One region of the Arthrobacter parietis genome, then DNA from elsewhere that is predicted to be linked to it. Evidence: predicted binding sites of a transcription regulator. Region 1 holds the regulator's gene; the other holds the start of a gene.

The links. Region 1 encodes HspR, which represses chaperone genes until heat shock. Its sites were predicted from a motif close to AAGTTGAGTCNNNNNGACTCAACTT; they were not measured.
Region 2: a site for HspR is predicted at 1,792-1,816, ahead of ABFX19_RS05980 (Hsp20/alpha crystallin family protein). Genes of this name have one in related genera too.

What each region holds. Positions count from the first base shown of each region.
Region 1 is NZ_BAAAON010000001.1:526,380-529,778, reverse strand. Features, by position in the region: gene ABFX19_RS02485 (DnaJ C-terminal domain-containing protein) at 1-962, shown strand, start outside; gene ABFX19_RS02480 (heat shock protein transcriptional repressor HspR) at 1,000-1,422, shown strand; gene ABFX19_RS02475 (hypothetical protein) at 1,479-2,084, shown strand; gene ABFX19_RS02470 (PspA/IM30 family protein) at 2,090-2,782, shown strand; gene ABFX19_RS02465 (SDR family NAD(P)-dependent oxidoreductase) at 2,835-3,399, shown strand, end outside.
Region 2 is NZ_BAAAON010000001.1:1,267,695-1,271,093, reverse strand. Features, by position in the region: gene ABFX19_RS06000 (formate/nitrite transporter family protein) at 1-441, opposite strand, end outside; gene ABFX19_RS05995 (flavodoxin family protein) at 532-1,140, opposite strand; gene ABFX19_RS05990 (DUF2630 family protein) at 1,219-1,464, opposite strand; tRNA gene ABFX19_RS05985 (tRNA-Val) at 1,603-1,676, shown strand; gene ABFX19_RS05980 (Hsp20/alpha crystallin family protein) at 1,853-2,293, shown strand; gene ABFX19_RS05975 (DUF4383 domain-containing protein) at 2,392-2,850, opposite strand; gene ABFX19_RS05970 (hypothetical protein) at 3,098-3,301, shown strand; gene ABFX19_RS05965 (cysteine hydrolase family protein) at 3,314-3,399, opposite strand, start outside.

The DNA of each region.
Region 1 (3,399 bases):
ACAAGATTCTTGGTGTGCCCAAGGACGCCTCCGACGCCGACATCAAGAAGGCTTACCGGAAGCTCGCGCGGAAGCACCACCCGGACCAGAACCAAAGCACCGGGGGCTCTGACAAGATGTTCAAGGACATTTCCGAGGCCTACTCGGTGCTGTCCGACGCTGAGGAACGCCAGCAGTATGACGCGATCCGCGCCATGGGAAGCGGCGCCCGATTCACCGCAGGGGGCCCCGGTGGCCCAGCCGGCGGCGCAGGCTTCGATGACGTCTTCGGGAACCTCTTCGGCCAGTCCGCGGGGCGTCAACGCAGCGGCGGCTTCGGCGGCGGCAGTAACCTGCCACCGGAGTTCGCTGACCTGTTCGGGGGCGCAGGCGGCTACTCGTCCGGCGGCGGTTTTCCGGGCTACCAGACGCCGCCCCGCAAGGGCGCGGACCGCACCGCCAGCACCAGCATCTCCTTCGCAGGGTCAATCCGCGGGACCACCATCGGCCTGCGTGAACCATCGGGCGAAGTCATCGACGTGCGCATTCCAGCCGGCATCCGCGACGGCCAGAAAGTGCGTGTGCGCGGCAAGGGTCAGCCGGGAGCCGCAGGCAACGGGGACCTCATGGTCACCGTCAATGTGAAACCGCATTCCTTCTTCCAGCGCGACGGCGACAACATCCGTGTACACGTGCCGGTCACGTTCCCGGAAGCGACCCTCGGAGCGCAGGTGGAGGTGCCCACCCTGGACGGCGAGAAGGTCACGGTGAAAGTCCCGGCAGGCACTCCCTCGGGAAGGACCCTGCGCGTGAAGGGCCGCGGAGTAAAGACGTCGAAGGCAACCGGCGACCTCCTGGTGACAATTGACATCGTTGTTCCACAAAATCTGAACAAAGACGCCGCAGCCGCAGTGGAGGCCTTCTCGAACGCCACGAAAGACGCTGATCCACGGGTCAATCTTGCCGAGAAGGCGCGGCTCTAAGGTGTGGGAGAGCTAGCCAGCGAAAGGGGAGCGACACATGCCTGTTGACATCAATATGCCCATCTATGTCATCTCCGTTGCGGCGGAGTTGGCGGACATGCATCCCCAGACGCTGCGTCAATACGACAGGTTGGGCCTCGTGATTCCCAGCAGGGCGCCGGGGCGTGCCCGGCGCTACTCACAGCGTGACGTCAATGTCCTGCGTGAGGTGCAGCGGCTCTCCCAGGAAGGCGTTTCGCTCGAGGGCATCAGGCGCATCCTGGAGTTGGAGAACCAGGTCCTGGCACTCCAGCACCGGGTGAGTGAACTCACGGACGAACTCGCCCAGCGCCGGAAGTCCGAGGCCACCCGTGTTTTCGCTGCCGGTCTCGCGGGCGACGTGGTTACCCTCGCCCGCGGGCAGCGTCCCCGCCCGCGCAGCCAGGCACTGATGATCTGGCGCGGCGAGCCAACCCGCTGACCGCTCCGGTGCTTCCCACGTGGCGCAACCTGCAATTCCACGGCACACTTAGATACATGCCTGAATCAGAGTTCGTTGACGCCGCGGAATTCCTGCTGGAGGGTGTTCTCCAGCTTCTCCTCTTCGGGGGTGCCGTCCTGGGAATCCTCGCGATTGGCGCTGCAACCGGAACCTGGTTGATTGTGCGCCGCATCCGTCGCTCAGGAATTCTCCGTCGCCGGATCGAGCGCGGCTCCAGCCGGCTGCGTTCCTTTTCCACGGACGCTTCGGCGCGGGAGCTCGCAAGGCTCCGGCTCCAGCTGGAGCGTTCCACTGGCGCCACGCGCCGTTCAGTTGCCGCCGCCATCGCGCAAGGGTCTCCGACGGGTGATCTGGCGGCAACGGCGGATGACCTCACGCGCGCCGAGGCAGTACTCTGCGAACGCATAGCACTTGCTGAGCGTGAACCTAACCGCGCGCTGCGCGAGGACCTCGCGAACAGCATCGGAGAGCAGGTCAACTCCCTGTGCGAACTGTCGGCCCAGCTGCGCCGTACCTTGCTGGAGGTACACCAGGAAACCGGCAGCAGGCAGCTGGAGCGGGCCACCTCCCGCCTCACCATGGAGATCGGCGCGCTGAAGACCTGGAACGCCGCCTACGGCACCGGCACCCGGCGGGCCTAGCGCCAGTGTCCGTCCGACGCCGCATCTCACGCATCATCGCCTCACGCCGAAACGCCGTTGAACCGGGCGATCCCATCACCGCCCTCGGCGAATCGCAGCGCCAACAGGAAGAGAACCTCGACCGCGCGCGCCGCAGCGTCGCTGACCTCGCCGCAGTCCGCCATCGCGTGGATACCCTTGCCCGGCAAGCAGCTGCAGATCTCGATGCGTGCAACCGGGAAGCGGAACGGGCTGTCGCGAACAACAATGACGACGCCGCCCGGTCAGCCCTGCGCCGCGCCCTGGAAATCCAGAAGAGACTCGAGACACTGACCCGCCAACGCGACGACGTCGATCAGCAGTTCCGCTCGCTGGAGTCAGACCTGTACTGGCTTGAAACCTCCCTGCAGGACAACGCGGTGCGCTACGAATCCCTGAAGGCTCAGCACGGTGCAACCCAGGCAGCGCTGGACGTTCGGGGAGCAGTCTCGTCCTCCGCAGGCAACAGTATGGAAACCGCCCGCGCTGCCCGCGAGGCGGAGCAGGAAGCCCGGCGGCTGAGGCACCTGCAGGCTGCGCAGGAAGAACTCGCCTGGTCAGACCCAACTTCCGGGAAGCTCGAAGACGCCTTCGGTGAGCTGGAAGCACGCGAAGCTGCCGAGCAGGAACTCCGCCAGCTGAAGGGTCGGGTGCAGGGAAACCGTCCAAGTTCCGCCTGACAGCCCGGGCACTTCAGGGGGAACCGTCAGGGCCGGTTGTTAGGCTCAGGCAATGGATGATCTCAATGGCAACGGAATCAGCGGCAAACAGTTCCTGGTGGTCGGCGCAACGGGTGAGCTCGGCTCGCGCATCGCGGGGGAGCTGAGCTCCAGGGGAGCTGAACTGACGCTCAGCGGCAGGGACCAGGAGAAACTCGGTGCGCTCGCTGGCCGGCTTGGCGCCCAGTGCATCGCCGCTGACCTCACGCTGCCGGGCGGTCCGGCCGGCATCGTCGATGCGCTTGACGGCCAACCGCTGGACGGCGTGGTGTACGCCGCCGGTGTGGTTGCGTTCGGCGCCTTGGCGGAGCTCGACGACGACACCCTGGATGAGCTGCTCCTCACCAACTTCGTAGGCTATGCCCGGCTTCTGCGGGCAGTGCTTCCGCGCCTGGAGAAGGGCGGGCAGGTGGTTCAGATCAGCGCCGTCGTCGCCGATAGTCCCACCGCAGGAATGGCGGCGTACTCGGCCAGCAAAGCAGCCCTGAGTGCCTTCGGGAAGGCAGCCGCTCTCGAACTGCGCCGCAGCGGTGTCCGTGTGCTGGACGTGCGGCCACCCCATACCGAGACCGGCCTCG
Region 2 (3,399 bases), 740 kb from region 1:
GTTCATGGCAATCAGCATGAAGATCCAGCCGCCTGCAAGGTTCGCCACCAGGGTGCCGCCCCAGAGCCGGCCGAGCTGCGCAAGGCTCGCCTGCTTGGCGGTCACCGCTGCGATGGGAACCAGGAATCCCTCAGTGAAGAGTTCGCTCTTGGCCAGCAGTAGCGCAATGAGTCCCGCGCTGAAGGCCAATCCCGCGAGCAGGTGGTTGTCGGTTTCATGAAGCACCGCCAGATAGGCGATCACGCCGATCCCTATTTCGAAGCCTCCGAAGAGCCCGGTGATGAGTACGTCGGGGAAGGTGCGGTTCAGGCGCTGTGCGCCTTCATCCACTGTGCGGTCGAACGATTCCTCGATCTCTTCCTCGACCGGGCCCGCATTGTCGCCGAGTTCCCGCCGTCGGGCTTCGTCATCGTTCTTGTGATCGTTCTTGTGATCGTTCAAGCGACTCGCCTATTCCGTTGTAGTACCCGTCAATGCGCAGGACACACCCTTTTTGGGGCCCCTTTCGGGGTGTGTCCTGCCAACTCGATGCTAGGGAGCTGGGTAGGGAGATGCCTTGAGGGACTTCGCCAGGTGGACAGCGTTCACGGACATGGAGGAAATTGTGGAAGCAACCGGATCAGGTACCTGGTCCAGGTCCTTGAAGTCCACGGTCTGCATTGCTTCCCCGACCCAGTAGACACCGCCCTGCGCCGCGACGGTGAAGCCGATGTCGTTCAGGCCCTGGTGCATCTCGGCAGTGACATGGTGGGCGCCGTCCTCGTTTCCCACCACCGCGGTCAGAGCGACCTTGTTGTACATGATGGGCCGGCCGTCATCATCAGTCGAGGAGAGATCGGCGTCCAGCCGTTCGAACACCCGCTGTCCCAGGCTGCTCATGTGCCCTACCCAGATAGGTGCGCACAGGAGGAAGATGTCCGCATCGAGGATCTGCTGGCGGAGCTGCGGCCATTCATCCCCGTTTCCCATGTCGATCTGCACGCCTGGAGCAACGTTGTGGTCAACTACCCGGGCCGACGACGTCGTTACCCCCTGCTCCTTGAGCTTGCCAAGGATGTGGTCGGCCATCACATCGGTGCTCGAGGCATCGGGCGAAGGGGTGAGAGTACAGATCAGTGCAAATGCTTTGAGGTCGTCCATGAAGATTCCTTTCGTTGAGTTGGCAGGACACGCCCCTTATCAACGGGGTATCGGGGCTGTCCTGCCAAATCGATGTGCTTACTGGCGGTAGCCCTCTACCTGGTCGATCGGCCGGGCCTCCGCTTCCTGCGGGCTTTCCCCTGCGTCTTCCTTCGCCCGCCGCTGACGGAGCAGGTCCCAGCACTGGTCGAGCTGTTCCTCGACCCGCCGCAGGCTGCTGCGTCGATCTTCGCCAGGAGCATCGTCACCCGAGGGTGAACCCCGCAGCTCGTGTTCCTTGTCGACCAGCGCCTGGATCCGCGCCAGAATGTCCTCATCGTCCATTGCCAAACTCCTTCGCTGACATCGAGAAGTGGAATAGCCTCAAATAGTCAGGCTACTTAGTGTCCGCCCGAATATCTACCGCACCCCCGCGTTTGCATCATCCGTCTGCCAATGACCTAAACTGACTGGGAACTATTTGCCTGTGTAGCTCAGTCTGGTAGAGCATCCGCTTCACACGCGGAAGGCCCGGGGATCGAGGCCCCGCGCAGGCACCGTTCATAGCCCGTCCCGCAGCATGCGGGGCGGGCTTTTTTGTGTTCCGAATAGTTCGTTCAGAGCGAACATAAACCGTTAGCACTCTCCTCCTGCGAGTGCTAATCTACTTGCAGGTTGAGCGAACCAGACTCAACCCGAAGAAAGACTACTGACTCACAGGGAGTGAACCATCATGGCAATGAAATTCGACCCATTCCGTGAACTGGACCGCGTGGCCGGCGCACTTCTGGATCCCCGCCAGGGTCTGCGGCTGATGCCGATGGATCTGTACCGCGAGGGTGACCACTACATCCTGAGCGCTGACCTCCCGGGCATTGATCCGGGATCTGTTGACATTGACGTCGACGGCCAGCTGTTGACCATCCGCGCCGAGCGCACCCTGCGGAACGCAGAGGGAGTCAAGTGGCTGACCCGCGAGCGTGAAAGCGGATCCTTCCTTCGGCAACTGAACCTCGGGCAGGGTATTGACATTGATGCCATCTCGGCACGCTATGAAAACGGCGTGCTCAGCGTGACCATCCCGGTCAGCGAGCGCGCAAGGCCCCGCAAGATCGAGGTCGTTTCCGGCGAAGACGCCCAGCCGGTGCAGACGGACAGGGCTGTGGAAGCCTAGATCGTCAGCGGAGCTACGCACAGCACAAACAGAACGACGACGGCAGGTTGCGGCCCGCCGTCGTCGTTCTGTTTGTTTGTAGTTGGTTGGAGCCGGGACTACCGGTCCCGGACAGTGCGGTGCTTGTCCCGAAGAGCGAGCGCCAGCGCAATCATGCCGACGGCAAGGCCCAGATGGAGGATGTTGTCCGCCGCGTCCAGCGGGACGAAGTTCGCTGCCGAATCATGCGGGATGATGAGCCCGTAGATGAAGAGCACCGCGTAGATAACGCCGCCCCACAGCAGGAAGTTGTAAGCGCCGGTTGCAGTCTTTGCCATCGCGACGCCCGCGACGCCGAACAGCAGGTGAACAATGTTGTGCAGGATCGAAACCTGGAACAGGCCGAGGAGTTGCGCCTCGGACTCGGGGCCGGCGAACTGCAGCGTGTCGTAATTGCTGGTGATACCGGGAATGAATCCCAGCACGCCGACCAGGAGGAAGACCACTCCTACCGCGAGTGCGGCCTTCTGAATGTTTGTCCGGGTGCCTACACCCGACCCTGAATGTGTTGATGCCATTGCACTATCCCCTCTAAGGTGGCCGGACTGGCGGACACCGGCACGTGATCTTGCGAGCTATGGACAGTATGTCCCGCCATTTGTACTGCCAGCGTGCCACAGGCAGAACAGAATAGAAAGCTTGCTTAGCTATCTTTTCGATAAACGTTCGCGTCCATTTGGGCGATTACCCAGTTTTCATTCACCAAACATTCAGGAACGGCCCTTAGTGTGGCGTCAGTCACACTCTCAGGAAGGCCTTTCCCCAATGACCTCGCAACATTCCTCGCTTGCCGACTTCTCGACGCTCAGGCGCGGCCAGCAGATAACCCTTCGGCACTCCTCGGGAGACCAGTTCTCCGGCGTACTCGAAGATCACGCCGATGACTCCTCGGTTGTCTGGGTCCGGTCCGACGACGGCGCGGGCCGTCGGCTGTTCCACCGGGAGGACGGCTACAGCATCGGCATCTGATCCGTCCACCGCCTAAGCGCGCTTCTTCGAGAACAACTGCCGGATCCCGCTCGCGTCGAGGGAAACCTGACGGTACTCATCCATCAGTACGCCCAGCA